One region of the Streptomyces sp. NPDC057486 genome, then DNA from elsewhere that is predicted to be linked to it. Evidence: riboswitches for the same ligand, from Rfam matches in the RefSeq annotation. Region 1 holds a riboswitch; the other holds the start of a gene.
What was found. A riboswitch is a leader RNA that binds a small molecule or an ion and turns the genes downstream of it on or off. The one in region 1 is predicted to bind glycine.

Region 1 (15,450 bases):
CGACGGCCTTCAGCGAAGCCTGCAGCGACTCGGCGGTGGCCACCTCGGGCTTGCGGTTGTTGCGGACCGCGATGGTGGTCTTGAAGCCGTTCGGCTTGCCACAGGCCTTCAGGGCCTCCTTGGCCTTGTCGACCTGCGGCTTGCCCTGGGTCAGGCCCCACGGGTCGTAGGACTTGTCCGAGCCCGGGATGCCCGGGGGCAGCATGTTGGCGCCGAGGTCACCGCTGGTCGGGCCGCCACGGGCGGTCTGCAGCGACTTCGGGTCGGCGGCGTAGATGACCGCCTTGCGGCACTCGATGTTGTCGAACGGCGCGACCGTCTGCGGGAACGCGAAGTACCGGATGTAGCCGCTGAACGGGTCGTCGGCGTTGGCCTTGTACTTGGCGTCCTGCAGGATCTTGATCTTGGCGGCCTGCTGGACACCGGTGCCGTCGACCGCGTAGTCGACGTCGCCCGAGAGCAGACGTGCGTCCATGTCGTCCGGGTTCGAGGTCACGGTGAAGGTGACCTTGTCCGGCAGCCCCTTGCGGATCGGGTCGGTCTTCGGGTCCCAGTTGGGGTTCCGTACGAAGACCGTCTCCTTGCCGGCGACGAAGGACTGGACCTTGTACGGGCCGGTCGCGACCGGGTGGTTCGTGTACTTCGCGCCGTCGTCCTTGGCGGCCGGGACCGGCGAGGAGTCGGCCATCGCCATCAGGTACGAGAAGTCCGAGTTCGGCTTCGCCAGGTTGAAGACGATCGTCTGGTCGTCCGGCGTCTGGACCGACTTCAGACCCAGCTTGTTGGGGTCCTTGTCCTTGTAGGGGCCGGGGTACTTCTGGCCCTGGTCGAGGAGATCGATCAGGTAGGTCGGACCGCCGGAGAGGACGTCCTGCGCGAAGACGCGCTCGATGCCGTACTTGATGTCCTTCGAGGTGATCGGCGTGCCGTCCTCGAACTTGACACCGGCCTTCAGCTTGAAGGTGTACGTCTTGCCGCCGTTGCTCAGCGTCGGCAGCGACTCGGCGAGGTCGGGGACCAGCTTGGTGCCGGCCTCACCGGGCTTCGCGTCGTACGCGAGCAGCTGGCGGATGTACAGCCGCTGCATGTTCCAGACGAAGCCGTAGTAGGCGCGGGCCGGGTCCAGGAAGTCGACGTCCTGAGGGGACATCAGCTTCAGCGTGCCGCCCTTCTTGTCGGACGCGTTGATGACCTTGCCCTTGGTGGCCGCGTCGTAACCGGCACCCTGGTTCGAGGAGGACTTGTTGTCGCTGCCTCCTCCGCCACAAGCGGTTGCGGTCAGCGCAACCGCGGCCGCGAGGGCCGTGAGGGCAACTGCCTTCCGTGAGCGATTCACTGTCGTGCAACCTCCGTGATGTGGTGTGGCCCGTGGGTACGCAGTCCGCGCCCGACGGTCGATCGAGTGCCAACCGGCTCGCGCCGGAGACCTTGTGGGGTCGGCTCAGCTGCCCTTCGGGTCGAGGGCGTCACGCAGCCCGTCGCCGAAGAGATTGAATGCCAGAACGGTGATGAAGATCGCGATTCCGGGGACCACCATGTATGTCGGGTCCGCCTGGTAGGTGTTGATCGCGTCGGAGAGCATCTTGCCCCACGAGGCGGTCGGCGGCTTCACACCCGCACCCAGGAAGCTGAGCGCGGCCTCGCTGAGGATGTTGGTCGGAATGATCAGCGTCGAGTAGACGAGGATCGGCGCGACCAGGTTGGGCAGCAGCTCCTTGAAGAGGATGTAACCCCGCCCGGCGCCGAGGCTGCGGGCCGCCTCGACGTACTCCCGCTCGCGCAGGGACATCGTCTGTCCCCGGACGATACGGCCGATATAGGGCCAGCCGAAGAAGCCGATCACCACGATCAGCACGCCCATCCTGACGCCCGAACCGGTGAGCCCCCAGAGGGAGTTGGGCACGACGGAGACGAGGGCGATGGTGAACAGCAGCTGCGGGAAGGCGAGCAGCAGGTCCATCAGCCGGCTGATGAGTGCGTCGACCCAGCCGCCGAAGAAGCCGGCCACCGAGCCGAGGACGCTGCCGATGACCACGGAGACCACCGCGGCGAGGAAGGCCACCAGGAGCGAGATGCGCGCGCCGTAGACGATGCGGCTGAACACATCGCGGCCGTTGGTGGGTTCGACACCCAGCAGGTAGTCCGAACTCATCCCGCCGAAGGAGCCCTTGGGGATGCCGAGGTCGGGGTCGAGCAGATCCTCGTGGAATTCGTTCGGCGGGTGGCCGAGGAGATTCACGATCAGGGGTGCGAACACCGCGATCAGGATCAACAGGAGCACGACCACACCGCCGGCGAGCGCCACCTTGTCGCGCTTCAGCCGCGTCCAGGCGATACGTCCTGGCGAACGGCCTTCGATGTCCTTGGCCGAAACATCGGTCGTGACATCGACGGTCGCAGTCTCGGCCGCGCTGTCGTGCAGTGGTGCCGTCATCGTTGTGGGGACCCCTCTCGGCTCGACCGACTGTGGCCGGCCCGTGCCCGCCGCTGTAGCGGCTTGTTCACATCACAGGTGCAAGTCGCACTTTGGTGCAGGTGGTGCGGAAGAAGCAGGTGGTGCGAGTGGAGCAGTTCAACTGGTCCAACCAGAAGCCGCAGGTCGCGCAGGGCGCCGAACGCTTCTTGTTCCGGGGAGTCTTCAACGCGTCGCGGATCACCCGCCAGCCCTGACGGGGAATGGATGCGCAACCGTGATGTGGCCTGTCGGCTTCCGTTATCCGGACGCCGTGATCGTCCCAGCGAACCGAGTCGGCACTCTTCGCCCAGATCGGACAGGTGCCCCAACAGGGTTCATGCTGGGGTCAATTGACAGGCGTCCAGGCGGATCAGCCGTGAACAGGGGGGTAGCCGTAACCCACGGCGGGAGCGGGCGCGACGTGCGCCTCGCGGTCGTAGAACGGGCGGGCGTTGGCGCGGAGCCACATCGCGACCGGGTCGTACTCGTCGGACATCGCGACGGTGGAGACGGGCAGCCCGTCCGGGACCGCGCCGATCGACTGCTGCATCATCGCGCGCACCGCGTCGACGGAGGTCTGGCTCGTGTCGTAGAGATCGAGACCGATGGCGAGGTACGGCACCCCGAGCGCAGGCTGCACCCAGGCCCGGCGCAGGGAGCGGATCGCGGGGGTGTGATGGGCGTTCTGCGAGAGCAGGGCGTAGAACTGCGGGATCTCGATGGCCGGCTCGGTGAGCCGGAGCGGTCCCGCCGGCATCCGGTCGAGGCCGGTGGCGATACGGCGCAGATCCAGCCACGGGATGCCGACGCCGCCACCGGGGGCGTGCGGGTTGAGCCAGATGCCCCAGCGGTCCGGGAAGAGCGCGCGGGCGATGTCGACTCCGGTGACCACTTCATGGGCCCGGTTCCAGCCGCTGGCCGAGAGTTCCTGGGCGGAGGTCACACAGGGCGCGTAGCCCAGTCCGTCGACCTCCATGTTCCCGTACTGGGCGTCGGGCGAGCCGGCCCGGCCGTGCCAGAGCAGCATCCAGATCCGGTCCCCGGCGAGCGCTCGGAGGAGTGCCTCGTACGCGTCGTAGCGCCCGGGCGTCACTTGGCGCAGCATGTGCTCGACCTGCCCGGCCGCCGCGGTGCCTGACGCACTCACCCTGGGTCCCGCCCCTCTTCGATCCACTGTGTCGGCCTGCCGCTCCCGGGGCACGCGGGTGCGGCTCGGTGGCCGAGGCACTAGCCATCAAACCAGCTTATGCGGCACCCCTGACACCGACTTGACGCCACAGGTCGACGGTGTCACGCCCGTCCTCCCCGGAGTCGGGGACTCCGCGCTCCTGTGCCCGTGACCGGCAGAGGAGGGAGGGGCCCTGGGGCGTGTGTCGGGAGTCCCGCCGTCCGCCCGAAGGGTGGGCCCGGCGGCGTCCGGTGCGTGCGATCGCAAGGCGGAGGGTCGCCCTCGTACCGGACGTACTCGGACGACCCCGACAACGCAGCGAGCGTGCGTGCCGGGCGTCGCCGGGCAGGCGGGACTTCCGACACACGCCCTAGTGACCCTCGCGCTGGTAGAACGGCCGGATCCTGGCCCGCATCCAGTCGGCGACCGGATCCTGCGCCACATCGAGCAGGACCAGATTGACCGGCCAGGGCACCTCGACACGGCCCAGTGCGCGGCCCAGGGCGTCCATCGGGGCGTTGCGCCCCGCGCCGTCCCAGGTGGAGAACTCGACGCCTATGAAGAGAACGGGATCGCCGCCCTCGACGCTGGCCAGTGTCCGGCGTGCGGTGCGCACGACCCCGCTCTCCTCGAATTCCCCGGCCGCGGCCGCGAGGAAGTCGACGGGCTCCTCCTGCCAGTCCGGCTCGTACAGCCGGACCCGTCCGCCGGTGGCCGGCCCGTCCAGCGAGGTGCGTCCGGCACGGCAGAGTTCGGCGACGGCGGGCGGTGGCAGCGGCATGCCGACGGCGCCGCCCGGGTTGACCGCGATGCCGAGCTGCGGGGGCAGCCCGCGGGCGAATTCGACGGCGGGCGCCACGGTGAAGGACATGTGGGTACCGACGCACTGCAGGAACTGCTGTTCGGAGCTGAAGACGGGGACGTACGGAGCGCCCTCGATCTCCACCGTCGGCAGGTCGAGCGACGGGACATCGGGGCCCCCGCCGTTGGGAAGCGGCACCCAGACGTGACTGCGGCCGAGCACTTCGACGAGCCTGCCGCCCGCCTCCGGGCTGCCCAGCGAGGCGACCAGCACCTCTTCGAGCTCATTGGCCGGCCATCCGCTCTGCGGATGGTTCTGGACCGGTGCCGGAATGTCCACTGCGCTGCTTCCCCTTCTCACCCATGCCTTGCCGCAGAACAGTAACTCCGGCGCGCCCCTCCGCGCTGACGGACGACCGGGGGATGTCAGGGCCTCTCTTGCGGATCATGCCGGGCGCGTGGGGCCCGATCCGAAGAGAAGGACCCTCAGGGCTGTCCCGTCGTCCCCCGGGCGTCGGCGAACGTGATCCGCGCCAGCATCCCGGCCGCCTCCCGGTCCAGCAGCACTGCCGAGGAGCAGCCGAGCGGCAGGGCGCCCGCCTCGGTGTCCCGCACCAGCCGGCCGACGGCCCTGCGGTGCCGGGCGAAGGCGTATCCGGAGACTCCGCGCCCGCGCTCGCGCTGGCCCTCCCTGGCCTCCTGCGGGGTGACGTCGAGCAGCACGAGGTGGAGCGTGCGGGCGCGACGCCGTGCGTGCCGGGCCAGCCAGCCCCGCACCCATGCCTGGGTCCCGCAGTCGTGGACGACGACTGACTCACCGGAGCGCAGCGCCCGCCACAGCCCCCAGTAGTGGGCGACGCGGACCAGCGGGCGGTAGAGGGCGTACGGGAGTAAGCGGGGCACCCGCTGCGCCCAGCGGTCCCGGGTGTCCTGGGAGTCGACGGCCCGTGCGGCCACCGCCCGCCGGATCAGTGTCGACTTTCCGCCTCCCGGCAGCCCGGAGACCACCACCACATCGCCTGCCTCGAAATGCAGCCCGCGCGGGCTGCGCCCGGCGCGCTCGCGCAGGTCCCGCACCACGGGCGCGTGCGTGCCCGGAAATTCCCGGGCGGGTGCGCCCGGCTGCGCGGGCATCGCGCCGTGCGCGGCCCCCGCGGTCGTCGCGTACCGCTGCAACGTCATCGCCCTCCCCTGTCGGGTCACCCACGTCTGCCCAAGAAGTGTAAAGAAAAGGTAATGCGAGACAACCGTCCCACTACTCGCCCTGTGCATGGGGTACCGACGCCCCACTCTTCCGCAATGCGTGCAATGATGACCCGGCCAACTGCATAAAGGCCGCTTGAATCCGCGCGGGAGAGCTCCGGCCACAGTGTGTGCCGGGCGCCGAAGGAGCAAGATCCTCCCTTGAATCTCTCAGGCCCCGTACCGCGTGGATGAGGCAGATCTGAAAAGCGAGTCGCCCGGCGGCTCCACCCAAGGTGCAAGCCGAACCCCCCGGGGGTCTCTCGGCGAACCTCTCAGGTTCCGATGACAGATGGGGAGGGATCGTCATCGTCGTCATGCCCTGGGAGCCACACCTATGAGCAACGCCCCCCGTCTCACCGCCCTCGACGCCCTGCATCGCTCGCTGGGCGCGACCATGACCGACTTCGCGGGCTGGGACATGCCGCTGCGGTACGCCAGCGAGCGCGACGAGCACAACGCGGTGCGCACGAAGGCGGGTCTCTTCGACCTGTCGCACATGGGTGAGATCACCGTCACCGGTCCGCAGGCCGCTGCGTTCCTGAACTTCGCGCTGGTCGGCAACATCGGCACCGTCGCCGTCGGCCGCGCCCGCTACACGATGATCTGCGCCGAGGACGGCGGCATTATGGACGACCTGATCGTCTACCGGCTGGACGAGACCGAGTACATGGTCGTCGCCAACGCCGGGAACGCCCAGATCGTGCTGGACGCGCTGACCGCCCGCGTCGACGGGTTCGACGCCGAGGTGCGCGACGACCGCGACGCGTACGCGCTGCTCGCCGTCCAGGGCCCCGAGTCCCCCGCCATCCTGGCCTCGGTCACCGACGCCGACCTGGACGGTCTGAAGTACTACGCGGGTCTGCCCGGCACCGTCGCCGGTGTGCCCGCACTGATCGCCCGTACCGGTTACACCGGCGAGGACGGCTTCGAGCTGTTCGTCGCCCCCGAGCACGCCGAGCAGCTCTGGCAGGCCCTCACGGCGGCGGGCGCCTCCCGTGGCCTGATCCCGTGCGGTCTGTCCTGCCGCGACACGCTGCGCCTGGAGGCGGGCATGCCGCTGTACGGGCACGAGCTGACGACCGAGCTGACCCCGTTCGACGCCGGTCTCGGCCGGGTCGTGAAGTTCGAGAAGGAGGGCGACTTCGTCGGCCGCAAGGCCCTGGAGGCCGCCGCCGAGCGCGCCGAGACCGCCCCGCCGCGCAAGCTCGTCGGTCTGATCGCCGAGGGCCGCCGGGTGCCGCGCGCCGGCTACCCCGTTGTCGCCGAGGGCCAGGTCATCGGCGAGGTCACCTCCGGCGCCCCGTCACCGACGCTGGGCAAGCCGATCGCCATCGCGTACGTGGACGCCGCGCACGCCGCGCCCGGGAGCACGGGCGTCGGAGTGGACATCCGGGGCAGCCACGAACCGTACGAGGTCGTCGCCCTGCCGTTCTACAAGCGCCAGAAGTGACGCAGTCGCGTCTCACACCGTAAGACCACCGTTCATCAGCACTCCCCCGCGTACAGGAGAATTCAGGTCATGAGCAACCCCCAGCAGCTGCGTTACAGCAAGGAGCACGAGTGGCTGTCGGCCCTCGAGGACGGTGTGGCCACGGTCGGCATCACCGAATTCGCGGCCAACGCGCTCGGTGACGTCGTCTACGCCCAGCTCCCGGAGGTCGGTGACACGGTGACCGCGGGCGAGACCTGCGGCGAGCTCGAGTCGACCAAGTCCGTCAGCGACCTGTACTCGCCGGTGACCGGCGAGGTCACCGCCTCCAACCAGGACGTCGTGGACGACCCGTCGCTGGTGAACTCCGCTCCCTTCGAGGGCGGCTGGCTGTTCAAGGTACGCGTCGCGGAGGAGCCGAAGGACCTGCTCTCCGCCGACGAGTACACCGAGTTCTCCGGCAACTAAAGACTCCAAGGGACCACCTGATGTCGCTTCTCAACTCCTCCCTCCACGAGCTGGACCCGGACGTCGCCGCCGCCGTCGACGCCGAGCTCCACCGTCAGCAGTCCACCCTCGAAATGATCGCCTCGGAGAACTTCGCTCCGGTCGCGGTCATGGAGGCCCAGGGCTCCGTCCTCACCAACAAGTACGCCGAGGGCTACCCGGGCCGCCGCTACTACGGCGGCTGCGAGCACGTCGACGTGGTCGAGCAGATCGCCATCGACCGGATCAAGGCGCTGTTCGGTGCCGAGGCCGCCAACGTCCAGCCCCACTCGGGTGCGCAGGCCAACGCCGCCGCGATGTTCGCGCTGCTGAAGCCGGGCGACACGATCATGGGTCTGAACCTGGCCCACGGCGGTCACCTGACCCACGGCATGAAGATCAACTTCTCCGGCAAGCTCTATAACGTGGTCCCGTACCACGTCGACGACACCGGCGTCGTGGACATGGCCGAGGTCGAGCGTCTGGCCAAGGAGTCCAAGCCGAAGCTGATCGTCGCCGGCTGGTCCGCGTACCCCCGTCAGCTGGACTTCGCCGCCTTCCGCCGCATCGCGGACGAGGTCGGCGCGTACCTGATGGTCGACATGGCGCACTTCGCGGGCCTGGTGGCCGCGGGTCTGCACCCGAACCCGGTCCCGCACGCCCACGTCGTCACGACCACCACGCACAAGACCCTCGGTGGTCCGCGCGGTGGCGTCATCCTGTCGACGCAGGAGCTCGCCAAGAAGATCAACTCTGCCGTCTTCCCCGGTCAGCAGGGTGGCCCGCTGGAGCACGTGATCGCGGCCAAGGCGGTCTCGTTCAAGGTCGCGGCGACCGACGAGTTCAAGGAGCGCCAGCAGCGCACCCTGGACGGAGCCCGCATCCTCGCCGAGCGTCTGGTCCAGCCGGACGTCACCGAGGTCGGCGTCTCCGTCCTCTCCGGCGGCACGGACGTGCACCTGGTCCTCGTCGACCTGCGCAACTCGGAGCTGGACGGCCAGCAGGCCGAGGACCGGCTCCACGAGCTCGGCATCACGGTCAACCGGAACGCCATCCCGAACGACCCGCGGCCGCCGATGGTCACCTCGGGTCTGCGGATCGGCACGCCGGCCCTGGCCACCCGCGGCTTCCAGGCCGAGGACTTCACCGAGGTCGCCGAGATCATCGCGTCGGCCCTCAAGCCGTCGTACGACGCCGACGACCTCAAGGCCCGCGTGATCGCGCTCGCCGAGAAGTTCCCGCTGTACCCCGGCCTGAAGTAGTCCGGGTCACTTTTCGCACGTTTGGGGCGGGGCACCGCGCACACTGGACAGTGAGCACGGTGCCCCAACCCTTGTCCCGCTGCTCTTCGGCCCAACCGGTCCGTACCGCACCACCCGGCAGACAACGGCGTCTACCAACCCCTTAGGAGTCACACCGTGGCCATCTCGGTCTTCGACCTGTTCTCGATCGGCATCGGCCCGTCCAGCTCCCATACGGTCGGCCCGATGCGCGCCGCCCGTATGTTCGCGCGCCGCCTGAAGAACGAGGGCCTGCTCGCCCACACCGCTTCCATACGCGCCGAGCTGTTCGGCTCGCTCGGCGCCACGGGCCACGGCCACGGCACGCCCAAGGCCGTCCTGCTCGGTCTGGAGGGCGACTCCCCCCGTACCGTCGACGTGGAGTCCGCCGACGACCGGGTGGCCGAGATCCGCTCCTCGGGCCGGCTCAACCTGCTGGGCATGCACGAGATCGACTTCGACGCCGACGAGCAGCTGGTCCTGCACCGCCGCAAGGCGCTCCCGTACCACGCCAACGGCATGACGATCTTCGCGTTCGACCGCGACGGCGCCCCGCTGCTGGAGAAGACCTACTACTCCGTCGGCGGCGGCTTCGTCGTCGACGAGGACGCGGTGGGCGAGGACCGGATCGTCCTCGACGACACCGTCCTGAAGTACCCCTTCCGCACCGGCGACGAACTGCTGCGGCTCTCCCGCGACACCGGCCTGTCGATCTCCTCCCTCATGCTGGAGAACGAGCGGGCCTGGCGGACGGAGGAGGAGATCCGCTCCGGTCTGCTGGACATCTGGCGGGTCATGCAGGCATGCGTATCGCGCGGCATGGCCCGCGAGGGCATCCTCCCCGGCGGCCTGAAGGTCCGCCGCCGCGCCGCGAACACCGCGCGCCAGCTGCGCGCCGAGGGCGACCCGCAGGCCCACGCGATGGAGTGGATCACCCTCTACGCGATGGCGGTCAATGAGGAGAACGCCGCAGGTGGCCGCGTCGTCACCGCCCCCACCAACGGCGCAGCCGGCATCATCCCGGCCGTGCTGCACTACTACATGAACTTCGCCGCGGGCGGCGCCACCGAGGCCGAGAAGGAGGACGGCGTCGTCCGCTTCCTCCTCGCGGCCGGCGCCATCGGCATGCTGTTCAAGGAGAACGCCTCGATCTCCGGCGCCGAGGTCGGCTGCCAGGGCGAGGTCGGCTCCGCCTGCTCGATGGCCGCGGGAGCACTCGCCGAGGTCCTCGGCGGCTCCGCCGAACAGGTCGAGAACGCCGCCGAGATCGGCATGGAGCACAACCTGGGCCTGACCTGCGACCCGGTCGGCGGCCTCGTCCAGATCCCCTGCATCGAGCGCAACGGCATGGCGGCGGTCAAGGCTGTCACCGCGGCGAAGATGGCGCTGCGCGGCGACGGCAGCCACAAGGTCTCCCTCGACAAGGTCATCAAGACCATGAAGGAGACGGGCGCGGACATGAGCGTGAAGTACAAGGAGACCGCGCGCGGCGGGCTCGCGGTGAACATCATCGAGTGCTGATCGTGTAGGCCCTGATCAGCGCCTTCGAATCTTTCGGCGCTGATCAGGGCCTTCCCTGCTTGCACGGCGGAAGGTCCCTGAAACGCCCCGGGACCTTTCGTACCTGATCAGGGGCGGTCCAGCCGGCTCTCAGCCGCCCGGTGAAGCTCGGTCCGGCCGCTGCTTCCCTGTCGTCTCACGCCTCGCTCACGCACGGGCTGCCTCTCCTGTCTTCGCAAGCACGACCGTGCGGGGACGCCCCCAGGGGCGCAGCAGCCACCAGCGCCGTCATGCCCCCGCCCTGGAGGACCGCCTGCCCTGTGGTGGCGTATCAGCGCCGGGTCGGCGACGAATTCCGCACCCATGGCGTCCCGCACCGCCGGCCGCGCGAATCGCGAGGGTGCAGCCGACCACCCTGCGCGTCGAGAACGATGCCGACGGCCGGATCCGGCCGTCACGCACCCGCACGGTCTTCGTCCACGGCAGCCTGACGCCGTGCCCGAGCGTCGCATCACCGGACTCGCCGCGTGAGAGATGCGGGCGACTGCGGGGGCCTGGGCGGCCCCGGGAAACTCGCGGCATGGAATTCCGGCTTGCGATGGTGCGCATTCATTCGGTGCAGATCTGCGGGTCATACACGAAGTGATTCGCTTCGGTCGAGTGAGCGGAAATAATGGACGAACCGCCACCTGAAAGCGAGTCACCTGTCCCTAATGTCCCATCGGTTGACGTGTCACATGAATACCGGTTAGGAATCACACCGCTACGGCCAACTCCCGTCGGAGTGAGGGGGCAGGTGTCTCTCGGTGCACCCCCGACGGGTGGTTCGCCCTGAACTCACACCAGCCTCTTTCGGCCTTGCTTTCGCGCGCCAATCATGCGCGCAGAAACGGAAAGGCGTAGGTGTGAAAGTTCCGTACAGGAGATATCTCTCCTGCCTGATTGTGTCGGCGGTGGCAGGTACGTTACTGCCGCAGGTTGCGTATGCGGCCCCGGTGTCGTCGGCGAAGGATGATGACAAGGGTGTCGTGGACACCATCGCCGGGTGGTTCTCCGACGATGATCACGAAGACCGCAAGGCGCCTGTCGGCGGCAAGCTGGAGATACCCAGCCGTCAGAAGCTCCCCAAGGCGACGAAGCTTCCGAAGCCGGAGCGGGTCAAGGAGCTGACGGAGCGGCGTACGTCGCAGGCGCGGTTCTGGCAGTTGTCGGACGGCCGGGTGGAGGCCGAACTGTCGGCGGTTCCTGTGTCGTACCGGTCCGGGACGTCGTGGAAGCCGATCGACACATCGGTGCGTGCCACGCAGGACAAGGGTTTCGATTTCGCGAACACGGCCAACACCGGACGTACGTGGTTCGGTTCGGACGCGAAGAAGCTGGTGCGTTTCAAGGCTCCGGACGGGCGTTCGGTCACCTTGGGCCTGGAGGGTGCGAAGGCCGGGCTGACGCCGAAGGCCGAAGGCGACACCGTCACGTACAAGGGCGCGGCTGCCGGTGCGGATCTGCAGTATGTGGTGGGCCGGGGGCAGGTCAAGGAGAACATCGTTCTGGACGCCGCGCCGTCGGGGCCGGTGTCGTACACGTTCACGCTGGACACCGAGGGTCTGGTCCCGAAGGCCCGTAAGGACGGGTCGGTGGCGTTGTTCGGTGAGCTGCCGAACACTCCGGTGCTGGTGATTCCGGCGCCGTACATGACCGATGCCAAGAAGGACGCGCTGTCGCCGACCGGTGGCACATACTCGACGAAGGTCCGTCAGAAGCTGAGCCGGGACGGCAAGGGCTGGAAGCTGACGGTCACCCCGGACGCGAAGTGGCTTGCGGCGAAGGGCCGTCAGTACCCGGTGGTGATCGACCCGACGATCACGATCGCGCCGTCGCCGGCGGCTTCGCAGGACACCATGGTCCTGTCGGACCAGCCCGCGGTGAATTTCAACAACACCTGGAAGCTCTCGGCGGGCAAGACCGACACGGGTATCGCACGGTCGCTGGTGAAGTTCCCGCTGACGGAGATCCCGTCGGGTGTAAAGGTCGACTACGCGCGGCTGAACATGTACTTCGACCAGTCGCACACCACCAATGCCAACGATGTCACCATCGAGGCGCACCGGGCGACCGGTGCCTGGGACGAGACCACGGCGACGTGGTCCAACACGTCGGCGCTGGTGGGCGAGCTGTCCGGCACCACCGTTTCGATCGACGACGGTGACACCGGCACAGCCGCGGTCGGTGAGTGGCCCCGGGGCACCACCACGGGCGGGGCGGCGACCAACGACGACTTCGCGTACAACAAGAACACCGCGACCGGTGAGACGTACACCTGGCAGCCCCAGGTGGCCGAGACCGGGACCTACCGGGTGGATGTGCATTACCCGGCGGCCTCGGACGCGGCGACCGCGGCTCCGTACACGGTGACGTACAACGGCGGCACGAAGAACTACACGGTCAACCAGACCGGGACCGCCGGTACGTGGAAGACCCTGGACACCACCCAGTACGACTTCACCAAGGGCAACACCGGCAAGATCGTCCTCGGTGACACCGGTTCGTCGACGACGCGGACGCTCGCCGACTCGATCCGTCTGGTCAACCCCGGCCAGATCGTGAAGAACACCGGTGAGTACAACCAGTGGCACAACTTCCCGGTCACCGACACCGTCCAGAAATGGGTGTCCGGCACCGCGACCAACCACGGCTTCGTGCTGCAGGCCAAGGACGACACCCTGGCCGCGACGCCGACCGGCGGTCCGCGCTACGAGGCCGGTGACGGCAGCGTGTACGGCGGTGAGACCTCGACGATCCCGCGGCTGACGGTGACGTACGGCAAGGTCGGCACCACCCTCAACTCGCCGACCGTGGTGCACTCCACCGGTCCCGAGCTGTCGTGGCCGAAGTACACCAACACCACCGGCGACACGAACCTGGACATCGTCGAGTACCAGCTGCACCGCTCCACGCAGCAGGTCTTCACCCCGTCCGCGGCCACCCTGGTCGCACCGGTCGCCAAGGCCGCGACCGCCTACACGGACACCACCGCGGTACCGACCCCGGACTCCAGCTCGGCCGAGATCGGGAAGTCGTACTACTACCAGCTCGCGGTCAAGACCAAGGACGGCCAGCTCCTCGGCTCACCGACCAGGACGGTCGGCATCCCGAAGGCCGGCCGCACGATGAAGATCATCCAGGGCGGTCAGGGAGGTGTCACCGACACCACGCTGTCCTCCCAGCAGCCGACCGTCAACCAGGACAAGATCCAGTCCTTCGGCATCGGCCAGACCTGGCTCAGCGTCGGCAACAACTCCACCACCTACGGCAAGACCCGCTCCGTCCTGAAGTTCCCCACCACCGGCATCCCCTCCACCGCCACCGTGCTGGAGAACAAGATGTACATGTGGGGCGCGGAGACCACCACCGGCACCGACGGCGCGATCTACGAACTCCACGCCCTGACAAAGGACTTCGACGAGACCACCGCCACCTGGAACAACGCCGACGCCACCACCGCATGGACCGCGGCAGGCGGTGACATGTCGGCCGCCGTGTCCGGCACCGTCGCCACCGTCAGCGACGTCGGCCGCCACTGGTGGGACGCCACCGCACTCATGCAGTCCTGGGTCAAGACCCCCACCTCCAACAAGGGGGTCGCGGTCAAGCTGAAGGACGAGACCACCACCGGACCCCAGGAACGCACCCTGTTCCTGTCCGGCGAGGCAGCCGACCCGCAGCTGCGGCCGTACATGCAGGTCATCTACGTCGACTCGACCACCGAGGACACGTACTACGCACCGACCACCCCGGCGCGGATGACCCCGAACACCACCTACACGGTGGACTTCACGGTCACCAACACCACCGCGACCGCGTGGGCGGCCGGTGAGCGCGAGCTGTCCTACACCTGGAAACTGCCCGACGGCACGGACGTCACCACCGGCGGCAACCAGCTCAAGACCGCCATCCCGGCCCTGCTGCCGGGCAAGTCCGCGACGATCAAGGCGCAGGTCTCCACACCGATCAATTCGGACTCCGGCAACAAGCGCACCGAGTACGTGCTGGGCTGGGACGTCCGCAAGATCTCCGACGGCACCTGGCTGTCGGCGGGCACGGGCGGCATCCCGCCGCTGAAGCAGAACGTGGCGGTCGAGGACCCGACGTCCAACTCGCTGGGCCTGGAGAAGTTCTACGGGTATTCCGGCAAGAGCACCGGCGCCGGCTCCTCGCTGATGAACAACCTGTCGGCGGGCAACGTCGTCTGGCAGTACAACCCGTTCACCAACCCGGGCCGTGGGCTGACCACGTTCTTCCGGATGGCGTACAACTCGCTGGACACCAGTGACACCGTCTCCGGTCACGGCTGGTCGATGCAGGCCGCCGGGCCGATCCGGATGGGTGCCCCACTGGAGTTCCACCCGAAGCCGAACCCGACCGAGGTGCGACTGCCGGACGGCGACGGCACCACTCACGTCTTCCGCAAGCAGGGGGACGGCACGTGGAAGGCGCCGGCGGGGGTTCACTACAAGCTCACCCCGAAGACGGGCCTGGACTGCACACCGTCCAAGGACCCGATCCCCGACGCCTGGACGATGACCCGTCCCGACGGCACGCGGTTCCTGTTCGGGTGCGACGGATACCTCACCTCGACGGTGGACCAGAACGGCAACACCCAGACGTTCACCTACGAGGAGCGCAAGTCCAACAACAAGCCGACCAAGTTCCTGAAGTACGTCACCGACCCGTCCGGCCGTCAGTCACTGACCGTCGACTACTGGGACAAGGGCCAGAGCGGCTACCAGTACGTCAATGACGCGGGCGTCCTGACCACCGACACGGGGTCGCTGAACAACTCCAAGATCTACGATCACATCCGCTCGGCGACGGACATCTCCGGCCGGAAGATCGAGTTCTACTACACCACCAAGGGCCTGCTCGGGCAGATCACCGACGGCGTGGGTGCCGCCCAGCCCAAGGTGTTCAAGTTCACCTACGACGCCACGCAGGGCAACAAGAACGTCAAGCTGGTCAAGGTCACCGACCCGCGCGGCAACGGCACATCGCTGGCGTACTACGCGCCGCAGACCGGGGACGACCCGAA
Region 2 (15,450 bases), on a different contig from region 1:
CCAGGACGCCCCGTTCACCCGCCGTTTGCAGCGCTCCTCGATGACCCCGAGGTAGTGGTCGCGGTCCGCGGGCTCGATGTTCCACGCGTCGAGTCCCGCCGCGGCGAGCGGCAGCAGTTCGTCCCGTACGAGATTGACGGCCGCCACCCGCGTCAGCCCGCCCGACCGCCCCGGCCGGGGCCAGACCAGCTCGGCATCGATGCCTCGGCGGCAGGCGGTGTCGAAGTTCTCGGCCGCCGCGGCGAACGGCAGCCTGGTCCACACCGGGCGGGACTCCTCGGCGAGCGCCCGCACCAGGCCGTAGTAGAGCGCGGCGTTGGCGATCACGTCGGTGACGGTCGGCCCGGCGGGCAGGACACGGTTCTCGACACGGAGATGGGGTACGCCGTCGGCCAGGCCGTACACCGGCCGGTTCCAGCGGTAGACCGTACCGTTGTGCAGCACGAGCTCCTGGAGCCCCGGCACCCCGCCCTCGTCGAGCACCCGCAGCGGGTCCTCCTCGTCGCAGATCGGGAGCAGCGGCGGGAAGTAGCGCAGATTCTCCTCGAAGAGCTCGTACGCCGAGCTGATCCATCGCTCGCCGAACCAGGTCCTCGGACGCACCCCCTGGTTCTGCAGTTCCGGCGGCCTGGTGTCGGTGGCCTGCTGGAAGAGCGGGGGCCGCGACTCCCGCCACAGCTCCCTGCCGAACAGAAAGGGCGAGTTGGCGCCGAGGGCGACCTGAACGGCGGCGACGGCCTGGGCGGCGTTCCACACGTCCGCGAAACGCGCCGGGGTGACCTGCAGATGCAGCTGGACCGATGTGCAGGCCGCTTCGGGTGTGATCGAGGTGGCGGTGCAGACCAATCGCTCCACGCCTTCGATATCGAGGGCGAAATCCTCGCCGCGCGCCGCCACTATCTGATCATTGAGCAGTGTGTAGCGGTCCACGTCCGAGAGGTTCGCCGCGACCAGGTCCGCATGGCCGAGGGTCGGAAGCATTCCGATCATCATGATCCCGGCAGCGACCTCGCCCGCCTTCCGATGCGCATATCCGAGACCGGTCCTGAGCTCCTCGGCCAGCTGATCGAAAACACGACCGTCCAGGTGATGCGGAACTATGTTCACTTCCAGATTGAACATCCCGAGTTCGGTCTGGAAATCACGGCTCGCGATCCGCTCGAGCACCTCTGCATTCATCATCCGGGGCAGGCCGTCCGAACCCGCCAGATTGAGTTCGATCTCCATGCCCATGAGGTTGCGGGGGCGGTCGAACCTCTGCTCCGCCAGGAGCCTCCCCAGCCCCTCCAGGCACAGGTGGAGCTTCCTCCGGTACCTCTGCCGATCGGACAGGTCAAAGGCGCCCGCCACGACCTTCTCCCCCATCGAAGAGTCCCTCCGCAAGTGGGCGGCCCGCGGCCCAGGCCGCTCGCGTCACGATCGATAATGCCCAGGGGAGGTGATCCATAACGCCCCCGTGGACAGCGCGGAACCAGTAATCTGATGGCGGTCGTCCCGGGCACATTCCGACGGCATGTAGCACAGTGCGGTTTCCGCCGGTCGGCGGGTGGCGAAAACGCCGACGCGATTCGGCCTACCGCGGCTGCGGAAAAACACCAGGCAGCAGCTGCGCGGCTCACCCCGAATCAGCAGAATCTCCGCATAATAAAGTCTGGATACCACCTTGTCGGCAATACCTGCGACAGCTAGTGGAAACACCGCGTGAACACGTGTCGTATAAACTCCGCGGACGAGGCAGAGAGTTGACGCACCGGCCCAGTCACCGGCCTCCTCTGGCCCCGCACGCCGACAGCGCCGTCTGCACCCGCCCACGCATCACCGTGTCTCCGAAGTGAGAGGCAACCCACTATGCCGCTGCATGTTCCCCCGGCTCCCGCGCCTGCCCTGCGCAGCGTCCTCACGGCACTCGGTTCACCCACCGCAGTCCTCGAGGCCCGCACCCCGGCTCTCCGGTCCGTCCAGGGACCTCTGAGCCCCGAACTCCCGCTCCCCGTCCATGTACTGGACCGGATCGGCCCGAGCGGGCTCGCGCCACGCACCCGGCTGACCGCGTGGCGCTTCCTGATCCGCAGCTCGGAGCGGGCCGTCGCCGCGGCCGACACCATGCTCACCCCGGACGGCTGGGCCTTCTCGCACTTCTTCGAGGGCCCCTACATCGCCTCGACCGAACTCGCCCTGCGCCAGACGGAGACGGTCACTCCCCACTACCAGCCCCGTCTGCTGTCGATCCCGGAGCTCTACATGCTGACGCTGTGGCTCCACGAGGACGTCGAAGCCGACCCGTCCGGGGGCGCCCTCGCCCCCACCGATCTTCTGGTACCGCTGGCTCCCGCCGCACCGGGTATCGCGGCACACCACCCGCACCGGGTCGCCGATCTGCTTCCCGTGATGACCCTGCGCATCACGCCCGGCCCCGGCCCCCTGCTCGGTTCACCGGCCTGACCCCGTCCCGCCTCCGGCACGCCGTACTGTGCCCCGTCGCCGTTTCCGGTGGCGGGGCACAATGCTGCGGGACACGCGGCGCGGGAGGTCGGGGGCGCCCCCGGTCCCATCCGGACTAGTCCGGTCCGGCCACCCCGAACCACCCGAAGGGACAGTCCAGTTGTGTTGAACCGTCCGGCCGGGTGATGCGTCATGAGAGTAGGAGCAGCGCTGCCGCGAAATCCCTGCGGATCGGCGCCCGTGGGGCAACACTGGAACCAGACCGATCGATACGGGGGGCGGCCATGAACACCTCATCCAGCCGCAGGACACTCACTACAACGCAGCGAAAGAACCCAGCCATGTGCCAGCACAAGCCACCCTGCCCAACCGCCGACTCAGCCGACCGGGAAGCCGCACGCCTGGTGGCGCACCACCCGGAACAGGGCTGGAGCCTGCTGTGCAACGGCGTCCTGCTCTTCGAGGACACCGGTGAGCTGCTCCCGGACGGGCAGATCATCGCTCCGCACCGGCCGCTGGACGCCGGTCGGGTGATGAAGGCCGCCTGACCGCGGCCCGTAAGAAACGGGGGCCGGCCCGGAGAAGATCTCCGAACCGGCCCCGACGCATGTCCGCGTCACACCCGAACGGGTGAGTCAGTTGTCGTACTCGTCCAGCGGCGGGCAGGAGCAGACGAGGTTGCGGTCACCGAACGCACCGTCGATCCGGCGCACCGGCGGCCAGTACTTGTCGGCGGCCGAGACTCCGGCCGGGAAGACGGCCGTCTCGCGGCTGTACGCGTGCTTCCACTCCCCGCCGAGCATGGCGGCGGTGTGCGGGGCGTTGGTCAGCGGGTTGTCGTCCGCGGTCCACTCGCCGGAGGCCACCTTCTCGACCTCGCCGCGAATGGCGATCATCGTGTCGCAGAACCGGTCGAGCTCGGCGAGGTTCTCGCTCTCGGTCGGCTCGATCATCAGCGTGCCCGCCACCGGGAACGACATGGTCGGCGAGTGGAAGCCGTAGTCGATCAGACGCTTGGCGATGTCGTCGACGCTGACCCCGGTCGCCTTGGAGATCGGCCGCAGATCGACGATGCACTCGTGCGCGACCAGACCGGCCGGGCCGGTGTACAGGATCGGGTAGTGCGGTTCCAGACGCTTGGCGATGTAGTTGGCCGCGAGTACGGCGACCTGCGTCGCGTGCTTGAGGCCCTCCCCACCCATCAGGCGTACGTACGCCCAGGAGATCGGGAGAATACCGGCCGAGCCCCACGGCGCGGCCGAGATCGGGCCGACACCGGTCTCGGGGCCCGCGGCGGGCTGCAGCGGGTGGTTCGGCAGATACGGCGCCAGGTGGGCGCGCACGCCGACCGGGCCGACACCGGGGCCACCGCCGCCGTGCGGGATGCAGAAGGTCTTGTGCAGGTTCAGGTGCGAGACGTCGCCACCGAACCGACCCGGCTTGGCGAGGCCGACCAGTGCGTTGAGGTTGGCGCCGTCGACGTACACCTGACCGCCCGCGTCGTGCACCTCGGCACAGATGTCGGCGACGTGCTCCTCGAACACACCGTGCGTCGACGGGTACGTGATCATGAGCACGGCGAGTTCCTCGCGGTGCTTCTCGATCTTGGCGCGGAGGTCCTCGACGTCGACCTCACCGTCGTCGGCGGTCTTCACCACGACGACCCTCATGCCCGCCATCACGGCGCTCGCCGCGTTGGTGCCGTGCGCGGAGGACGGAATGAGGCACACGGTCCGCTGCTCGTCGCCATTGGCCCGGTGGTACGCACGCACGGCCAGCAGGCCCGCGAACTCGCCCTGCGAGCCCGCGTTCGGCTGGATGGAGACCGCGTCGTAGCCGGTGACCTCGGCGAGGCGCTCCTCCAGCTCGCGGATCAGCGTGAGGTAGCCCTCCGCCTGCTCGGCCGGCGCGAACGGGTGCAGCGCGCCGAACTCGGGCCAGGTGATCGACTCCATCTCGGTGGTCGCGTTCAGCTTCATGGTGCAGGAGCCGAGCGGGATCATGCCGCGGTCCAGCGCGTAGTCACGGTCGGCGAGCTTGCGCAGGTAGCGCAGCATCGCGGTCTCGGAGCGGTGCTGGTGGAAGACCGGATGGTTGAGTATCCCGTCGGTACGCAGCAGGGACTCGGGCAGTGCGTCGGCGGCAGCGGCGTCCAGCGCCTCGATGTCACCGTCGGCGCCGAAAGCGGCCCAGACGGCGGCGAGCTGCGCACGCGTAGTGGTCTCGTCACAGGCGAGGGAGACCCGGTCGGCGTCGACAAGACGCAGGTTGACCCCGCGGTCGCGGGCGTCGGCCACGACATCCGCCGCCTTGCCGGGGACACGCACGGTGAGCGTGTCGAAGAAGGCGCCGGTCTCGACGTCGACCCCGGCCGCCCGCAGTCCCTCGGCCAGGATCGTGGCGTAGCGGTGGGTGCGCTGCGCGATCGTCCGCAAGCCGTCGGGGCCGTGGTAGACCGCGTACATCCCGGCCATCACGGCGAGCAGCACCTGCGCGGTACAGATGTTGCTGGTGGCCTTCTCGCGACGGATGTGCTGCTCGCGGGTCTGCAGGGCGAGGCGGTACGCCTTGTTGCCGTCCGCGTCGACGGAGACTCCGACGAGGCGGCCGGGCAGGCTGCGGGCGAACTTCTCGCGTACGGCCATGAAGCCGGCGTGCGGTCCGCCGAAGCCCATCGGCACACCGAAGCGCTGCGTGGTGCCGACGGCGATGTCCGCGCCGAGGTCGCCGGGCGAGGTCAGCAGGGTCAGGGCGAGCAGGTCGGCGGCGACGGTGACGATCGCGCCGAGCTCGTGGGCCTGCTCGATGACGGGCTTGATGTCGCGGACGGCACCGGAGGCACCCGGGTACTGGAGCAGCACACCGAAGACACCGCGCTCGGCGACCTCGGCGGGGATGCCAGCGGCGAGATCGGCGACGACGACCTCGACACCGGTCGGCTCGGCGCGGGTCTCGATCACGGCGATGGTCTGGGGCAGGGCGTCGGAGTCAACCAGGAAGACGCCGTCCTTGACCTTGCCGACACGTCGGGCGAGCGACATGGCCTCGGCGGCGGCGGTGCCCTCGTCGAGCAGCGAGGCGCCGGAGGTGGGCAGCCCGGTCAGCTCGGCGACCATCGTCTGGAAGTTGAGGAGCGCCTCCAGGCGGCCCTGCGAGATCTCCGGCTGGTACGGCGTGTAGGCCGTGTACCAGGCGGGATTCTCCATGACGTTGCGCAGGATCACCGGCGGGGTGAACGTGCCGTAGTAGCCGAGCCCGATCATCGGGGCGAGCACCTGGTTGCGGTCGGCAAGGGTGCGCAGCTCGGCAAGGACCTCGGCCTCGGTACGGGCCGACGGCAGCTGCAGAGCCTCCGCACTCTTGATCACATCGGGCACCGCGGCCGCGGTGAGGTCGTCGAGCGAGCCGTAACCGACCTGGGCGAGCATCTTCGCCTGCGCCTCGGCATCGGGGCCGATGTGGCGCTGCTCGAAGGGGATGCCCTGCTCCAGCTGGGAGAGCGGAGTGCGACGGGGGGTCATGATGGAGGCCTCCTGGTCTGTCACGACCTGCGAGGGGCACCACGGCGCGGGTGCCCGGACGGCCTCCCCCTCTGTCATCTCAACCTGAGAGCTTCACCGGTGCGCCCTGAGGCATACCGGCTTTCACCGTCGGTGAGGGAGGGATCCGTCCCGGCTGCTGCCGCCACGAAACCCGCCCTGCTTTCCAGAGTGACCTCGTCCGTGCGGTACGGGGGCCTGAGAGATTCCGGGGAGGATTTGCTCCTTCGGCGCCTGCCGGATGTCTCCGGAAGACTCTCCCGCACGGGGTCAGCAGCCATCACCAGCCTACCAGCGGGGCTCGCGACGAAATTCTCAAGTGGCCGACAGCCCGAATCTGCACTTTCGTAGAGCCTGTGGAGTAGCCGCGACCAATGGGAGGGACCGTGCAGACCGACATCGATCCGCGCAACCTGATCGGGCGCAAGGCATTCGACCGCAAGGGCACCAAGATCGGAACTGTGGACGAGGTGTATCTCGACGACGCGACCGGCATACCCGAGTGGGCAGCCGTGCGTACCGGACTGTTCAGCAGGGACGCCTTCGTGCCGCTTGAGCCCAGCGAGTTCGTCGACGACGTGCTTCGGATCCCCTTCGACCGTGCACTGATCAAGGACGCACCCGACTTCGGCGTGGGCCGCCATCTCTCGCCGGAACAGGAGCTTCAGCTCTACCGGCACTACGGCCTGGACTCACCGCCCGACGAGCCGGGCCAGGACCGGGACTTCGGCAGCCTGGCCGGCCAGGACGAGTAATCCACCGGATCACGCACCAGCGGGAGCGGATCGGCCGGCTGCAGCTCCGGATCGTCGACACGGAACGTCCGCACCCGGCCGGGCGGTGACTCGGGTTCCTCGAACCGCACGGTCACCCGGCCCACCCCACTGCCCTGTACCCAGCCGTGGCCGTAGGTGTCATGGCATACGTCGTGCCCGGCGGGCCAGCGCCGGGCCGCGAGCTGTTCGGCCGCCTCCTGCTCCTGCGCCCCGTCCGCCGGCTCGTCCCCGTGGCCGCCCGCGTCCTGTTCCTCACGGGCCGGGACCTCGGGCGCGGCCCGCTCACCGGCTGCCTGGGCGAAAAGATCCTCCTGCGTGTAGTCGGCGAGCCCCGTGACGCCCACCCCGAGCAGCCGCACCCCTCCGGTCGTGTCCACAGCCTCCAGGAGCCGCGCAGCGGCCTCTCTGACCACGGTGGGGTCATCCGTCGGCCCCCGGAGCGTCTCGGACCGCGTGAGCGTCGAGAAGTCGTATCTGCGCACCTTCAGCACCACGGTGCGTCCCGAGCGCTCCGCGGCCCGCAGCCGCTGGACACAACGGTCCGCCAGGCGCTCGACCTCCGTCCTGACCCGGACCCGGTCGTGCAGGTCCATGTCGAAGGTGTCCTCGACCGACACGGACTTGGCGTCGCGCTCGGCCACGACGGGGCGGTCGTCGTACCCGAGAGCCATGCGATGGAGAGCGACGCCGTGCGCCTTCCCCAGCAGTCGTACGAGCTCCGCCTCGCCGGCCGTGACCAGGTCGTCGACCGTGGTCATCCCGGCCCGCCGCAGATGGTCCCCGGTGGCGGGGCCCACACCGGGGAGGATCCGTACGGACATCGGCGCGAGCAGATCCCGCTCGGTGCCCGGCTCGATGACCAGCAGCCCGTTCGGTTTCGCCTCCTCCGAGGCGATCTTGGCCAGCATCTTGGAACCCGCGAGGCCCACCGAGCCGGTGAGTCCGGTGACGGCTCTGATGGCGTCGCGCAGCTGCTCGCCGATGGCCCGCGCCGAGGCGGTGTCGTCGGCAGTCCCACCGGCCTCCAGATCGACGAACGCCTCGTCCAGGCTGAGCGGCTCCACCAGTGGTGACAGCTGCCCCAGCAACCCCATCACCTGGTCGCTCACCGTCCGGTACAGGGTGAAGCGGGGCACCAGGTAGGCGGCATTGGGCGCCAGCCGCCGGGCCTGCGCGGTCGGCATCGCCGAGTGCACTCCGAAGCGCCGCGCCTCGTAGGACGCCGTGGCGACGACCCCGCGGGGTCCCAGCCCGCCGACCACGACCGGTTTGCCGCGCAGGCTCGGTTTCGCCGCCTGCTCGGCCGAGGCGTAGAAGGCATCCATGTCCAGATGCAGGATGGTGGGCGCGGATCTCACATCAACCGATGCTGCCCTAAGGCACTGACAATCGCCGCGCCCCGTCAGACGGCGCGGTTGCGCCGCCGTGCGAGCTCGTCGGTGGGGTTGTGGCCGATCAGCGTCTCGCCCGTGTCCACCCGCTCGCCGTGCAACTGCGACAGGGCGGCGTCGACATCCCTCCAGACCACCCCGACGGCGATGCCGAAGACCCCCTGGCCCCCCTGGAGCAGATCCACGACCTCGTCGGGCGAGGAGCACTCGTAGACGGTCGCTCCGTCGCTCATGAGGGTCATCCGCTCGAGATCCTGGAACCCCCGGGCCCGCAGATGCTGGACCGTGGTGCGGATGTTCTGCAGGGCGACGCCCGTGTCGAGGAAGCGCTTGACGATCTTCAGCAGGACGACGTCCCTGAAGCTGTAGAGGCGCTGCGTGCCCGATCCGTAGGCCGGTCGCACGCTCGGCTCGACGAGCCCGGTGCGCGCCCAGTAGTCGAGCTGCCGGTAGGTGATCCCCGCCGCCGCGCACGCCGTCGGCCCGCGATAGCCGATGTCGCCGGCCGCTGCCGCCCCGTCCCCCGCCATCGCCGCCGGTTGAACCGGTTGTCTGAGGGTGTGGTCGGCTGTACTTCCGTGCTGCCGGTAGGGCCCACCCGCTGCCGTACCGTCGCCGCTGCTTCTCACGCCGACCTCCGTCCTTGACCTGCCATCTCGAAGGTAGGCAGTCGCTCGGGGTGCGTCAACGATCGCCACACTGGGCACGCCGGGTGATAATCACCCTGAGGGTGGTTTGCGGTGTCCCGTTCCCGGGAAAGGCTTGCCGAATGCGTTGACGGCGACCCTGCTGGACGGTCACTGGCTGTTGGTACCGAAGTCCTCCGGCGAGATCTGGTCGAGGAACTCCCGGAACTTCTCGACCTCGTCCTCCTGCTCGTCCGGGATGGAGATCCCCGCGTCGTCGAGCACCCCGTCACTGCCGTAGATCGGCGTGCCGGTGCGCAGCGCGAGCGCTATGGCGTCGGACGGCCGCGCGCTCACCTCGACCCCGCCGGCGAAGACCAGCTCCGCGTAGAAGACCCCTTCCCTGAGGTCCGTGATGCGGACCTCGGTGAGCTCCTGACCCAGGGCCTCGAGCACATCCTTGAAGAGATCATGGGTCAGCGGCCTGGCCGGAGCCATGCCCTGCTGGGCGAAGGCGATCGCGGTCGCCTCACCCGGACCGATCCAAATGGGGAGGTACCGGTCGCCTCCCACTTCACGCAGGAGAACGATCGGTTGGTTGGAGGGCATTTCCACCCGGACACCCACAACGTCGAGCTCGTTCACACAGCAACCCTAGGACGTGCTCGGCAGGTTTGGGTAGTCGGGCTCCCCCGTGACTCAGTGGAGTCGGATCCGCAGAGCGGTCTGCACAAGGGCCGAATGAAGCCGTACGGAGAGCTCCGCGAGCTCCTTCGCCTTGGCCTCCGCATGGGCTCTGGTCTGCGGATTCCGGTGTCGGCGCAAGGGCGCGACCACCTGCTCGATCAGACCGGCCTCGCGTTCCGCAGCCCCGCGCATCGCCCGCAGATGACGCGGTTCCAGACCGAATCGACCCAGATCCGCCACAAGTTTGGCAACGGTCACCGTCTCGGCGTCGTAGCCACCCTCCGCCGTCGGAGCGATGAGCCCGTACGACTCCCACTCCGCGAGCTCGCTCTCGGTGACCTCGGCGGCGGCCAGGAGCTCCGCACGCCCGATCCGGGCCGCGGTGGCCCGCCAGGACTCGCCGTCCCAGGAACCGTCGGTCAGGTCCCGCGGACCGCCCGCGGCCGGCAGGGACACCTGCTCGCCGCGGGCCAGGGCGTCCAGGTGCTCACGGATGACCTTGAGCGGAAGATAATGGTCCCGCTGCATCCGCAGCACCTGCGCCAGCCGCTCGACGTCTTCGGGGCGGAATTTGCGGTAGCCGGAGGGGGTCCGCTGCGGCTCGACGAGCCCCTCGGCCTCCAGGAAGCGAATCTTGGAGATGGTGACTTCGGGAAATTCGTCCCGCAGCTGCAGGAGCACCGTGCCGATGCTCATGGCCCGGTCGTCGGCCGTGGCGGTGCCGTGACCGGCACCGCCCGTCGATGTTCTCAGCATGGACCTTCCCTGACGGGTCAGATGCCCCGCTGGCTTGCGTAGAAGACCAGCCGGTACTTCCCGATCTGCACTTCGTCGCCGTTGGACAGCGCGACGGAGTCGATGCGCTCACGATTGACGTACGTGCCGTTGAGGCTGCCGACATCCCCGACCGTGAAGCTGCCGTCGGGGCTCCGGCGGAACTCCACGTGACGGCGGGAGACCGTCACGTCATCGAGGAAGATGTCGCTCTGCGGGTGGCGGCCGGCCGTGGTCAGCTCGCCGTCCAGCAGGAAGCGGCTGCCGGAGTTCGGACCGCGACGCACCACCAGGAGCGCCGAGCCGAGCGGCAGGGCGTCGACGGCGGCCTGGGCCTCCGGTGAGAGGGAGGGCACGGGCGTCTGGCCCGTCGCCTCCGCCTCGTACGCCTCGAGACCGGAGATGGAGATGGTCGACGTCGTCTCCGAAGGACGCTCCGCAGAGGCGCCTCCACGCAGCGGCGCACCACAGTTGGAACAGAAACGACTGGCCTCGGCGTTGCGATGGCCGCACCTCGAACAGACCGGCATGGACCCAAACCCTCCACCCGTACTTGAGGCTGATGGATCCCCGAAACCTATGCGGCCCGGACCGGCAGGGTCAACAGACGACGCGCCGGTTCCACCCGAAATGTCACCGCCCGGACCCGACACCTCGTCACGGAAGAGCGGGCGATCAGTGCCCTGCTCCTCGGCCTGGCCATGGCGCGGTGCGCGATGACGGGCCGCGTCATCGCGGGCGCTCTTGCCGAACAACTTCGCAAACAACTTCACGGGCGATTCCCCTTGACCGAAACAGACCCGCCCGTGGGGCAGGACGAACCCTGACTGAACACACCTGCCGACCCGGACATCTTCACAACGTCCGTATCCACTCGACAGTTTCCACCACACGCCACCATTACGATGCGGCGACCCCCCGCAACCTCTTGCCCGTGTCCTTCGAGCCCCGTGTCCGGCGCCCTCACTGGGATGACGACCGAGCGTAGTCAGGCTGCTGCGCAGGTCGCAAGGCGTCCACGACGATGTCGTCGGCCTGCGCCACATGCACGGTCGCCTGCTCCTTCTCCAGCGTCTGCACCACACCACCGGGGATGTTCAGCGCCGGCTCCAGATCCTGCGGTTTGCCGATCACCTTGAAGACGTACGGCGCGGAGATGGACCGGTCGTCGACCTTGATGGCGCCGCCGTCGCCGGAGAAGTACGTATTGGCCACCACCCTCACCCCGTTGACCTCGATCGCCTCCGCCCCGGCCGCACGCAGCTCCTGGAGGGCGTCGAGCAGCATGTCCGCCTGCACCGCGTCCCCCGGATCATTGATCGTGAGCGTGATCCCGGGCCCGTGTGCCGCCACGGTGCCCGCGAGGACACCGAGTTGCCGTTCCTTCTCCACGGTCTGCTTACGGGCCTCCTCTGCCTGGTCCGAGCTGTTCTCCAGCTCCGTACGCTGATCGTCCAGACGCTGCTTCTCATCCTCAAGACGCTGTGTACGGTCATCGAGTTCATCGAGAATGCGGACCAAATCCTCCTGCCGGGCACCGCGCAGTGCGCTGTTGTCACTGTTCGACCGCACCTGGATCGCCAGACCCAGCCCCAGGACGAACAGCAGCAGCGCCACGACGAGTTGCGCGCGGGTGACCCGGGGCGGCCACAGCCCGGCGATCAGCCTCTGGCGCCCCGTGAGCTGCTCAGGCACGTGGGCCTGCTGCTCGCCGGTGCGCTCCTGGTCACGGGGAAGCTCTTCGTTGCTCATCGGCCTCAGGCCCGGAAGACGTGCCGGCGGATAGCCGCGGCGTTGGAGAAGATGCGGATACCGAAGACGACGACCACACCGGTGGAGAGCTGCGCTCCCACACCCAGCTTGTCGCCCAGGAACACGATCAGTGCGGCGACGACAACGTTCGAGAGGAACGACACCACGAAGACCTTGTCGACGAAGATGCCGTCGAGCATGGCCCGCAGACCACCGAAGACTGCATCGAGAGCAGCCACGACGGCAATCGGGAGATAGGGCTCGACCACCGCCGGCACCTCGGGCCGGACCAACAGTCCGACCACGACTCCCACGACGAGGCCCAGTACGGCGATCACGATGTGCCCTTCCCTGTGTCTGCCGCACCACTGCCGGTGTCTGCGGCCTTCGGCTCTGCTGTTCGTACGATGAGGCTGGGCGCAGCCGGGAGGCGCACCTCGTCCTGGACGGACATGTTGGTCCGGATGTCGAAGGTGTCCTTCAGCGCCCTCAGGTACTGGCCGTCGGCACTGTCCTCGAAAGCGGTGCTGAGCCGCTTCCCGTCCCCCACCGCAAGCACCGTGTACGGCGGCACGAGCGGCTTGTTGTCGACCAGTATGGCGTCGCCCGCGGCGCGGATCGCCGACAGGGCCGTCAGCCGCTGCCCGTTGATGGAGACCGCCTCCGCGCCGGACTGCCAGAGGCCGTTGACGACCCGTTGCATGTCCCGGTCGCGCACCCGCCCCGTGTCGGTGAAACCAGTGGTCTCGCGCGGTCCGCCGCCGCCCTGGTCGGTGCCCTTGGCATCGTCGACGACGAGTTTCACCCCGGGTCCCTTGACGGCGGTCGCCCCGGAGAGCAGCGCCACGAGCTGTCCCTGGTCCCCGCCATGCTTTTCCAACGCTTTACGTTGCCGCTCGCCCACGTCGTCGCGGGCCTTGTCGACCTGGGACTCGAGCTTGTCGGCCGCCGACGTCTCCGTGTCGATACGCTCGATGAGCTCCTCGCGCTCCTTGGCGAGGACAGGCGCCGATACACGCGCCTCCGCGGCGCCCAGGGTGACGACGAGGGCAGCCAGCACGAGGCACGCCGCGAGGCCCAGTTTCGCCTTCAGTGTGCGGGGCATGGCCGCACTCCCGTCGGCCTTGCGCTTGGCCGTGGCCTCCGCGTAGCCGTCGTCCAGGCTGTGGTCCATCACATTGGTCAGCAGCGACATGGACGCGTCAGGGCGCGCAGGCGGCGAGGCGGTACTCCGATCGGGGGGCTGCTGCGACATGCCGCACATCGTCGCACGCCGCGACTGCTACCGCCGAATGGCCCCACCCGTGCGCCGGGAGGCGTCTGCACGACACCTCCCGGCACACCGGCGACAGGTCACTGACCTGCGCTGTCCACGATCGCCGACCACTCGTCGAGCAGTTCCTGCGCCGAGGCGTCGTCGGGGCCCTCCGCCCACAGATGGGTGACGGCCTCGGCCGGGTCGGGAAGCACCATCACCCAGCGCCCGTCCGCCTCGACGACCCGCACGCCGTCGGTGGTGTCGACGTCACGGTCCCCGGCGGCTTCCACCACGCGACGCATGACCAGTCCCTTGACGGCCCAGGGCGTGGCCAGGTCGCGGCGCAACACGTGCGCCAGGGGAATCCGGGCATCGATCTGGCTGAGCGTGAGCTGCGTCCGCGCAACGAGCCCGAGAAGCCTCACGAAGGCTGCCGAACCGTCGAAGACGCTGCTGAATTCGGGAACGATGAAACCGCCCCGCCCGTCGCCCCCGAAGATGGTGCCTTCCTCGCGTCCCACACGGGTCAGGTCGTCCGGCGACGTCGTCGTCCACTCCACCTGTGTGCCGTGGTAGGCGGCGACCTGCTCGGCGACCCGCGTCGTGGTCACCGGCAACGCCACCCGGCCGCTGCGCCGCTCGGCGGCCACCAGATCGAGCAGGACCAGAAGGGCCCGATCGTCCTCAACGATCCGGCCCCGCTCGTCGACCAGGGAGAGCCGCTCCCCGACCGGGTCGAAGCGCACTCCGAACGCGGCCCGTGCCGAGGACACGATCTCCCCGAGCCGCACGAGCCCGGAGCGCCGGGTGTCGGCGGACTCCGTGGGCCGTGATTCGTCGAGCCCGGGGTTGATGGTCAGCGCGTCCACGCCGAGCCGCCCGAGCAGACTGGGCAGAACGAGTCCGGCACTGCCGTTGGACGCATCGACGACAACCTTGAGACCGGCGGCGGAGATCCCTGTGGTGTCCACATTGCGCAGCAGTGCCCCGGTGTAGGAGTCGAAGACGCTGGACGGAAAGTGCAGATCCCCGATCTCTCCCGGGAAGGCCCGGCGGTACTCCTGGCGGGCGTAGACGCGGTCCAGCTTCCGCTGCCCCGCCTGGGAGAGGTCCGCCCCCCGTTCGTCGATGAACATGATGTCCACCGAATCAGGCACCCCGGGCGACGTACGGATCATGATCCCGCCCGCGCTGCCCCGAGCGGTCTGCTGACGCGCGACCGGAAGCGGCACGTTCTCCAGGTCCCGTACGTCGATGGCGCTGGCCTGCAACGCCGAGATCACGGCCCTCTTCAGCGCACGGGCGCCACGGGAGTGGTCACGGGCGGTGGTGACGGTCGAACCCTTCTTGAGGGTGGTGGCGTACGCGCCGGCGAGCCGGACGGCGAGTTCCGGCGTGATCTCCACATTCAGGATTCCTGAGACACCTCGGGCGCCGAAGAGGTGTGCCTGGCCCCGAGACTCCCAGATCACCGAGGTGTTGACGAAGGCGCCGGCCTCGATGGTCTTGAACGGGTAGACCCGGACATTGCCCTGAATGATCGATTCTTCACCGACCAGGCACTCGTCCCCGATGACCGCACCGTCCTCGATGCGGGCAGCCCGCATGATGTCGGTGTTCTTACCGATCACACAGCCGCGCAGATTGCAGTGCTGGCCGATGTAGACGTTGTCGTGGATCACGGCCTTGTGCAGGAACGCCCCGGTCTTGACGACGACGTTCGAACCGACGACCGTGTGCTCGCGGATCTCGACACCGGCCTCGATCTTCGCGTAGTCCCCGATGTAGACGGGTCCGCGGAGCACCGCGTCAGGATGGACGTCGGCGCCTTCCGCAACCCACACACCGGGCGAGATCTCGAAGCCGTCGATCTCGACGTCGACCTTGCGCTCCAGAACGTCGGCCTGAGCCTTCACATAGCTCTCATGCGTGCCCACGTCCTCCCAGTAGCCTTCGGCGACATAGCCGTAGATGGGCTTGCCTTCCTTCATGAGCTGCGGGAAGACATCACCGGACCAGTCCACCGAGACATCGGCTTGGACATAGTCGAAGACCTCGGGTTCCATGACATAGATGCCCGTGTTGACGGTGTCCGAGAAGACCTGGCCCCAGGTTGGCTTCTCCAGGAATCGCTCGACCTGGCCCGCCTCGTCGACAATCGTGATTCCGAATTCCAGTGGATTCGGAACTCGGGTCAGGCACACG

Region 2: another riboswitch for glycine. It lies ahead of gcvP (aminomethyl-transferring glycine dehydrogenase); the one in region 1 lies ahead of gcvT (glycine cleavage system aminomethyltransferase GcvT).

Annotation. Positions count from the first base shown of each region.
Region 1 covers NZ_JBHVEE010000016.1:23,095-38,544, forward strand. Annotated here, with positions in the region: gene ACFU6I_RS10680 (ABC transporter substrate-binding protein) at 1-1,336, opposite strand, end outside; gene ACFU6I_RS10685 (ABC transporter permease) at 1,442-2,434, opposite strand; gene ACFU6I_RS10690 (hypothetical protein) at 2,539-2,670, shown strand; gene ACFU6I_RS10695 (enhanced serine sensitivity protein SseB C-terminal domain-containing protein) at 2,826-3,602, opposite strand; gene ACFU6I_RS10700 (enhanced serine sensitivity protein SseB) at 3,994-4,764, opposite strand; gene ACFU6I_RS10705 (AAA family ATPase) at 4,911-5,606, opposite strand; glycine riboswitch at 5,765-5,862, shown strand; gene gcvT (glycine cleavage system aminomethyltransferase GcvT) at 6,004-7,119, shown strand; gene gcvH (glycine cleavage system protein GcvH) at 7,189-7,566, shown strand; gene glyA (serine hydroxymethyltransferase) at 7,587-8,846, shown strand; gene ACFU6I_RS10725 (L-serine ammonia-lyase) at 9,003-10,385, shown strand; gene ACFU6I_RS10730 (DNRLRE domain-containing protein) at 12,263-15,450, shown strand, end outside.
Region 2 covers NZ_JBHVEE010000051.1:1,328-16,777, reverse strand. Annotated here, with positions in the region: gene ACFU6I_RS23520 (glutamate-cysteine ligase family protein) at 1-1,365, opposite strand, end outside; gene ACFU6I_RS23515 (hypothetical protein) at 1,849-2,442, shown strand; gene ACFU6I_RS23510 (DUF5999 family protein) at 2,784-2,990, shown strand; gene gcvP (aminomethyl-transferring glycine dehydrogenase) at 3,078-5,963, opposite strand; glycine riboswitch at 6,158-6,254, opposite strand; gene ACFU6I_RS23500 (PRC-barrel domain-containing protein) at 6,356-6,736, shown strand; gene ACFU6I_RS23495 (DNA polymerase IV) at 6,661-8,115, opposite strand; gene ACFU6I_RS23490 (MerR family transcriptional regulator) at 8,160-8,777, opposite strand; gene ACFU6I_RS23485 (bifunctional nuclease family protein) at 8,946-9,419, opposite strand; gene ACFU6I_RS23480 (MerR family transcriptional regulator) at 9,474-10,217, opposite strand; gene ACFU6I_RS23475 (FHA domain-containing protein) at 10,235-11,008, opposite strand; gene ACFU6I_RS23470 (DUF881 domain-containing protein) at 11,199-11,987, opposite strand; gene ACFU6I_RS23465 (small basic family protein) at 11,993-12,325, opposite strand; gene ACFU6I_RS23460 (DUF881 domain-containing protein) at 12,322-13,242, opposite strand; gene ACFU6I_RS23455 (sugar phosphate nucleotidyltransferase) at 13,341-15,450, opposite strand, start outside.